Alkalinema sp. FACHB-956: one gene and its partner. The protein of the gene in region 1 binds, or shares a complex with, the protein of each later gene. Links are inferred from orthologs where the notes say so. Each region holds a gene or a part of one and is shown on either strand. Other genes may lie near its edges.

What was found. The genes of interacting proteins can lie anywhere in the genome.
Region 2: the proteins of tsaD (region 1) and tsaE are in contact, whole or in part, in a crystal structure (PDB 6N9A), measured with the Thermotoga maritima proteins. The link is inferred for Alkalinema sp. FACHB-956 from one-to-one orthologs. Residues at the interface, in WP_004082750.1 of Thermotoga maritima: Cys10, Asp11, Arg49, His50, Leu82, Gly84, Gly135, Gly136, Glu154, Thr155, Leu156, Asp157, Asp158, Ser159, Glu162, Asp165, Lys166, Arg169, Leu170, Tyr175, Lys213, Thr214, Leu217, Tyr218, Gln221, Arg222, Asn324; in WP_004082108.1 of Thermotoga maritima: Leu37, Gly38, Lys46, Lys57, Val59, Lys60, Ser61, Thr63, Phe64, Thr65, Leu66, Met67, Val69, Pro71, Tyr82, Arg83, Leu84, Asp86, Asp88, Phe89, Asp93, Ile128, Asp130, Glu131, Arg134.

What each region holds. Positions count from the first base shown.
Region 1 is NZ_JACJRC010000003.1:313,020-317,048, forward strand. Bases 717-3,569 are described here. They hold tsaD (tRNA (adenosine(37)-N6)-threonylcarbamoyltransferase complex transferase subunit TsaD), read left to right. Parts: upstream 717-1,528; coding sequence 1,529-2,611; downstream 2,612-3,569. Other genes in these bases: psaJ (photosystem I reaction center subunit IX), read right to left, coding at 717-832; H6G21_RS06465 (Photosystem I reaction center subunit III), read right to left, coding at 870-1,358; H6G21_RS06475 (hypothetical protein), read right to left, coding at 2,638-3,270; H6G21_RS06480 (DUF565 domain-containing protein), read left to right, coding at 3,386-3,569. In the rest of the region: mrdA (penicillin-binding protein 2), read left to right, coding at 1-517; more of psaJ, read right to left, coding at 716-716; more of H6G21_RS06480, read left to right, coding at 3,570-3,718; H6G21_RS06485 (APC family permease), read right to left, coding at 3,795-4,029.
Region 2 is NZ_JACJRC010000021.1:19,745-23,221, forward strand. What follows is about bases 1-2,889. They hold tsaE (tRNA (adenosine(37)-N6)-threonylcarbamoyltransferase complex ATPase subunit type 1 TsaE), read left to right. Parts: upstream 1-1,152; coding sequence 1,153-1,626; downstream 1,627-2,889. Other genes in these bases: H6G21_RS18945 (gluconeogenesis factor YvcK family protein), read left to right, coding at 1-971; H6G21_RS18955 (hypothetical protein), read right to left, coding at 1,653-1,829; H6G21_RS18960 (MFS transporter), read right to left, coding at 1,905-2,889. Also shown: more of H6G21_RS18960, read right to left, coding at 2,890-3,287. UniProt on the Escherichia coli protein: Required for the formation of a threonylcarbamoyl group on adenosine at position 37 (t(6)A37) in tRNAs that read codons beginning with adenine.

The DNA.
Region 1 (4,029 bases):
GGATGCCATCAACATGTCGATCGGCCAGGGCTACCTCCTCTCAAGTCCGTTACAAGTGGCGGTGATGTTTGCGGTGGCGGCCAATGGGGGCTACAAAGTCAAGCCGCATTTGCTGAAGGATAACGAAGAGGCTAAAAACTGGCGAGAAAGCTTGAATATGAGGCCGAAAACGATCGAGATTCTCCAGCAGGGTCTACGGGAAGTGGTGACCTATGGAACGGGGAGTGATGCCCTGGGAAGCAGTGAAGTTGCGATCGCGGGCAAGAGCGGAACGGCGGAGGATTTTGGTAAAGGATCCCACACCTGGTTTGGAGCCTATGCCCCAGCGGATAAGCCGGAAATTGTCGTCGTTGCCTTTGGTGAATATTCCGGTGGTGGAGGTGGATCACTCATGGGTCCCAAGGCGCGCCAGGTGCTAGAAACCTACTTCACCCTGAAAAAGAATCCCAACGCAAAAGTGGGTGCCAATGCTCAGCCCAGTCCCACGGCTGAGGCCACACCGGAAGCGACAAGATAGGGAGAAGCGACAAGATAGGGAGCTGTTAGGCGGAGGCGCTTTCCCCCGAATCCGATCCGCCCGCAAAGACAGCATCTGAAAACATGCGATCGGGCCAAGGATGAAACGGCCAAGCATAAACAAGCAGAAGGGCGCAGAACCTGCGCCCTTCGCTCTCATGAACAAGTCATGAATCGAGGTTCGATCTTATATTCGATCTTATAGGGGATGAGCCAACAGATCGGGGAAGAAACGATTGAACTCAATCAGAATCCCTGCGGTTACTGTCAACAACAGCATGAGCAGGACAGGTGCGGTAGACAAATAACGTGCCATGAACAAGCCTCCAAAAAGCAAGATTTTAGTTGAATGACTATCGAGGAGAAACAGTGATTTCTGACTCGGCTGCAAACATCTTGCCCGTGGAGATTTCGCCGAAGGCAACTAGGGGCCAAGCAAAGCCACCCAGCATAAACTTCAGCGCCAGAGGCACATCAATGACCACTTCCTTAACTTCGGGGTTTTCGCCTTTCTTGATCGCTTGCAGATAGCTACGACCAGCCCAGCCGATCCAGCCTGCAATGTAGAGGAAGAGAATACCCGGAATAATGAAGTCACCAGCATGGGAAGGGTTATCCACAATCAAGTGGGGAAGCCCTTCTTCACCGCAGAGTAAACCTGCTTTGGTGTACTGGTCAAAACGGCGTTGAGCCGTGGGGCTAGCCGATGCTTTCATCCGCTGAGCGAAGGCAGCAGATTCACTGCAAGGAGTGAGATTATCGTAGATGGCGTGGGCGGGTGCGGTGGAAACGAAACCGAACCACAGCGCGATAGCCAAAACGAAAGCACACAATCGTCGCATGGAGTTGTTTCCCTTTAACTTAGAGATTGCAAAGTTTCTTGAACAAAAAGGATTGAACTTTTTGCGTAGGTATGAGGACTGATTGAGTTGAGTCAGGTATCCCCTACGCTTGCCCCAGAAGGGTTTAAGCTAAGAGAGAATACCAGTTCCCACCCAAAAGTTACCAGCAAATGGCAACGGTTATAGCAATTGAAACAAGTTGTGACGAAACTGCGGTAGCGATCGTTAAGAATCGTCAAGTTTTGGCCAGTGTCGTCGCCTCCCAAATCGAGACCCATCGCCAATATGGGGGGGTGGTGCCGGAGGTGGCTTCGCGCCAGCACGTGGAGGGGGTAAACCTGGCGATCGATCAAGCCCTAGAGGCTGCAAAGCTTGACTGGACTGGGATTGACGCTGTGGCAGGCACCTGTGCGCCCGGTTTGATTGGGGCGTTATTGGTGGGATTGACTGCGGCTAAAACGCTTGCTCTGGTGCATGACAAACCTTTTTTGGGGGTGCACCATCTGGAAGGCCATATCTATGCGTCCTACCTCAGTGAACCTAGCTTGCAACCGCCGTTTCTGTGCTTGTTGGTTTCCGGGGGGCACACCAGTCTGATCTACGTGAAAGACTGTGGGCAGTATGAAGTCCTGGGGCAGACGCGGGATGATGCAGCGGGGGAAGCCTTCGATAAAGTTGCGCGATTGCTCAAACTGGGCTACCCCGGTGGGCCGATTATCGATCGCCTTGCAACGGAGGGCAATCCCAAAGCGTTCCCACTCCCAGAAGGGCAGGTGTCCTTACCCCAGGGGGGCTTCCATCCCTACGATTCCAGCTTTAGTGGCCTCAAGACAGCGGTGTTGCGCCTGACGCAAAAATTAGAAGCCAGTGGGGATCCGTTGCCAATTCCCGATCTCGCGGCCAGTTTCCAGGCCACCGTTGCCCGCGCCCTAACGAAACGGGCGATCGCCTGTGCCTTGGATTATGGGCTGACGACGATCGCGGTGGGCGGAGGTGTGGCGGCCAATCGCGGCCTGCGGCAACAGTTACAGGCAGCCGCCGAACCCCACGGGATCCGCGTACTCTTTCCCCCGATGAAGTTCTGTACTGACAATGCGGCGATGATTGCCTGTGCAGCGGCAGAACATTTCGATCGGGGCCATCGATCGGCCCTTACCCTGAATGCCCAATCCCGCCTACCCATCTCGCAAGTCATGGATCTCTATCACGGACAGGACTCGTTCACTAGCCATGTTGAGTGCTCTAACGTTTAGCGTTCTAACGTTGAGTCTCTTAACGTTTAGTTCTCCAATGTGAGCTTCCATTCTCCCGTTTGGGGATTCCACAGGGGTTCATCGGTTTCTCCCACGATGAACGGCCCCCAATAGCGCTGGGATCCGTCCTGGGCAAAGGCCACTAAGATATCGCCTTTTTTCAATTGAATGGCGCGCCCCGGTAAGGCGACGACTAAACCGCGATCGCTGCCTTCTCCCGGTGCAAAATCCCAGTGGGCAGGCGGTTCATAGCGGACTGAGGCGGTGGATTTGTCCCCCGTTTTATCGCCACTCATTTTGTCTGCTTTAAATCGAAGGGCAATGCGCACAGGATGCTCTGACTGATTGCTAATGCGGAGATTGCCCCGTTGCGCTGGGGCGAGGGGGGCCGTGGCGTCTCCTGTTGCAGTTCCTGTCGAGGTTCCTGAAGTGGGGATCGTATCTGCTTTGGCAGGGTTGGACACGGATTGGATGGCTGAGGGGTCGCGGGGGGCTGAGTCTACAGGAATGACTGGAACCTGACTACCGGTCACAATTTCAGCTTCTCGATTGAGGCGTCCCAACCAAAAACTCCCAATACTCACCACTAATGCCGCACTGCCCGCGATCGCGATCGCCTGCAATAGACCCACCTTGCGCCCTTGAATTAGTTGCCCCATCACCTTTCCCCCGTGTGCTCTCTTTTAGGTATAACAAGTCATTTACGGATTTGTGGCATTAGAATTTCCTGTAAAATCATTCCTCTCTTTAAGTCTTCTCCTTAAGCAAGTTCCTATGCAAGATACTCGCCTCAATCGCCTATTTGGGAATGCCAGTGGCCAGATGGAGCAATGGTTTCGCAATCCTTGGCGGCGCATCTCCTTGCTGCTGATGTGCCTACTGCTAGGCTTCTTTTTAGGAACCGCTGTTTCTACTACCGCTGGTCAGGCAGCAGAGTATGACATCTGGGTCGCAGCCATTTTAGTTCTGCTGACCGAGTTGACGAGTCGAGCGGTTTACACTCGCAAGGCTCAATGGCGCAGAAGTTTGCTGGCAGACTGTGTCAATGGCCTCAGAATCGGCTTTACCTACAGCCTGTTTGTTGAAGCGCTTAAATTGGGCAGTTGATCCCCTAGGGAGCCTGTTTTTGGCAATTTAATGGTCTTCCTCCAGGATGCCCTGAGACGGGGATCTAGGTTTCAGATCAGTTTGCCTTCGATCGGTGCTGTAGGGTGGCTTGCCAAATCAGCCCCAGCCCAATTAAACCCAAGCCCACGAACCAAATTTGCCACTCCACCCAAAACGCCAAAAAGACGCAGGCTGCTAACCCAAACCCAGCGGTCCAGCGGGGATACTGCCGAACTGAGGCGGGTAAGCGCAATGCCGCTAGATTGGTAATAGCGTAGTAGCCCAAGACACTAAAGGCACTGAAGGACCAA
Region 2 (3,477 bases), on another replicon or contig:
TACTGCGGGGCTTGAAGCTGTCGAGTACCAATGTGACCGCGATCGTTACCGTAGCGGACGATGGTGGATCCTCTGGACGGTTACGGCGGGAAATTGGAGTCTTGCCACCGGGGGATATTCGCAACTGCCTAGCAGCCCTGGCGGATGAAGAAAAGCTGATGACTGAACTATTTCAATACCGGTTTAAGGCCGGGGATGGCTTAACCGGGCATAGTTTTGGCAATCTTTTCCTGACGGCCATGAGCGAAGTGACGGGAGATTTGGAGCGGGCGGTTGCGGCCAGTTCCAAGGTTCTAGCAATCAAAGGGGAAGTGCTGCCTGCCACCTTGAGTGATGTTTGCCTCTGGGCAGAAATGGAAGATGGACGGCGGATTGAAGGCGAATCCAATATTCCTGAAGCGGGTGGCAAAATCGTTAATATTGGCTGTACGCCGGCCAACCCTCCAGCACTCCCCAAGGCGATCGCGGCGATTCACGAAGCGGATTACATCATCATTGGCCCCGGCAGTCTCTACACCAGCATTATTCCGAATCTTCTCGTTCCGGAAATTGCTGAAGCGATCGCCCAACGCCAAGTCCCCTGTGTTTACATCTGTAACGTCATGACCCAACCGGGGGAAACCGATGACTTCACCGTAGCCGATCATATTCGCGCGATCGATCGGGTTTGCGGTCAACCGCTGTTTGATGCAGTTCTCGTCCAGCGTCGTCCACCGTCCGCCAAGGCGATCGCCCACTATGCCAAGGAAAACTCCTATCCTGTCGTGTTGGACAGTGAAGCAGTAGGACAACTGGGTCGGCGTATCATTCGGGCAGACGTGATTGACGAGGATCCGGATACGGGGTGGGTTCGCCACAATCCCCAGCAATTAGCAGGGGTGCTGCTCCGGTGGTACGAGCGGCAAAATCGGGCGCTGTATGCCCAGGAAAGCCGTGAGGATATGGTCAGAAGCTACCACCGAGAAGGATAACGCTGAAAAGCATAAACGCCGCAAAGGATCGTGAATGAGTCGAGATAATTTAGATCAAAATCAACCACTGTCCCAACTAGCTACCTCCCATCAGCCCGTTTCCAGGGAACGGTTCCAAGGCAACCAACAGCGAGGGGAAATCTTGAATTCGACCGATCGCGTGTGCACCTCACAACTCACCCTGAATCTCGCCAATGCCGCCGCGACGCACGATTTTGGCGTGTATCTCGGCCAGCACCTTCCTACGAGCACCGTGATTTTGCTAGAGGGTGACTTAGGGGCTGGCAAAACGAGCCTTGTGCAAGGGATCGGTCAAGGTTTGGGGATTGAGGAGACGATCGACAGTCCCACATTTACTCTGATTAACGAATATTTTAGTGGTCGTTTACCCCTCTACCACTTGGATCTTTACCGCCTTGCCCCCGAAGAAACGGCGGATCTATACCTAGAAACCTATTGGGACGGCAGCGAAGCTGAACCGGGCATTATGGCGATCGAATGGTGCGATCGATTGCCCTACAAGCCCGATCGCTACTTATTGCTTCAGTTGACCTACCCGGAAGCGACTCAAGGCATTGAAACTGAGGGGCGTCAAGTGACCCTCACCGCGATCGGGGGATTGACCCTAGCGGATTTTGGGCTTGAGTTGGGGTAGATCTTTGGGGTAGACCTGTAGAGAGTCTAGAGACGGGACGCGATCGTTGGAGTGAATGCTGACTGGTTAGCAGGAATGGCGGAAATCGGTGCGGGAGCCATCATGTCCGCAGGCAGAAAAATTCGAGCACTCACCGCCACTAAGGCGAGGCCAAAGACTAAGACAACAATCAGCGGCGCAATGTATTGACGGAAGAAAGCCATAGCTGTCAGGGTGATGTGTTAACTTTTCTAAACTTTATCCTATTCTCTATCCGATTTGTTGATTGTCCTGAGGCGTTAGGATTCGTCCCCGGTTTGCTGTGCCGTCCCCTGCCATGGGGCAAAAATCGGCAGCAGTAACAGCCCCGGCAACGCCGCCACAATGGTCATTAAAAAGAAGCTACTCCAACCCAGGGCATTGGCCCAAGCACCTGCCGGAGAGGCTAAAAGGTCGCGACTGACCGCCATCAAACTAGAGAGTAGGGCGAATTGAGTAGCAGAGAATTGGGGATTACACAACGTCATCATGAAGCCCAAAAAGCCTGCTGTACCTAACCCGCCACAGAAGTTTTCCACCACGATCGCGGCTAACAATCCAGCATCCGTTTGGCCCACGCCCACCTGTACGCCATTGGTCAATGTTGGAATCCAAACTAACAGCCCACTTTTTCCAAAGGTTGCTAGGAGCCAATAGGCCAGGTTGCTCGCAGCCTGCAAGACTCCAAACACCCACAGGGACTTATTCACCCCAATTTTGCTAAAAACGGCTCCCCCGAAGATCGTTCCCGCGATCGTGGCAAAGATGCCGAGAATTCCTTGAATAATGCCAATTTCGCCCTGTTGATAACCAGCACTGAGCAAAAACGGAACAGCCATGGAGTTCAGCAAGGCATCTCCGTAGCGGTAAAGCACAACAAAGCCAAGCGCCGCCACTGCACTCTGCCAGCCCATGCGGCGAAAGAATTCCTGGAACGGCTGCACGATCGCCGCCTGCATACTGGTCGGTTTAGCGAACTGTTTCGGTTCCGGAGCCAGCAGCGTTGCAACAATCCCAATACTCATTAACCCCGCCACCAGCCAGTAGACCTGCTGCCATGACCAATGCTGGGGATTTTTGGGATCGGCGATCGCTAGGGCTATGCCCCCCGCAATCACCAACGCAATCCGATAGCCTGTCACGAAAAAAGCCGCCCCACTGCCCATTTCCGACACCTTCAACACATCCGTTCGATAGGCATCGGCGCTGATATCCTGGGTCGCACTGAGAAAGGCCACGAGTAAGGCAAGCTGGAAGAAGGGACTGGGAAGAATCGTAATCAAAGCCTGCCAAAATTCGCACAACCCTTGGAACGAAGAAGCTGCGCAGGTGTTGCTGGAGTGAATCGTGAGTTGGGCCAGTTGGCTAGGACTTTGACTACCTAGGACGACAATCGCGACCACTAGGGCAATTTGAGCCAATAGTAGCCAGCCCCGTCGCCGACCCAGTAGCGGAGGAATGTAGCGATCGAGCAAGGGAGCCCAAAAGACCTTGAGGGAATAGGGAAGCGCCGCCAACCCAAATAGACCAATCACGGTGGCGGAAACCCCATTGGTGGTGAGCCATGCCTGCAATGCCCGCCCGGTGCCCGTTAACAAAAAGGGTAGGCCCCCAGCAAACCCCAGCAGGGAAAGAACCCCCATTTTACGAAGGTGGGTGAAGCGACGGGATGACTCAACCGAACTCACAGCAGTCCCTCAAATAGCGAAATTAAGCGATCGGTATTGCACGATCGTTCCTGCCATCATGCCACACCGATCGCCCGAAAAATCGTTATGGCTGCTGTTCGAGATGGAACCCCAGCCGAAGGTTGAATGATCGCCAATTTAGAAT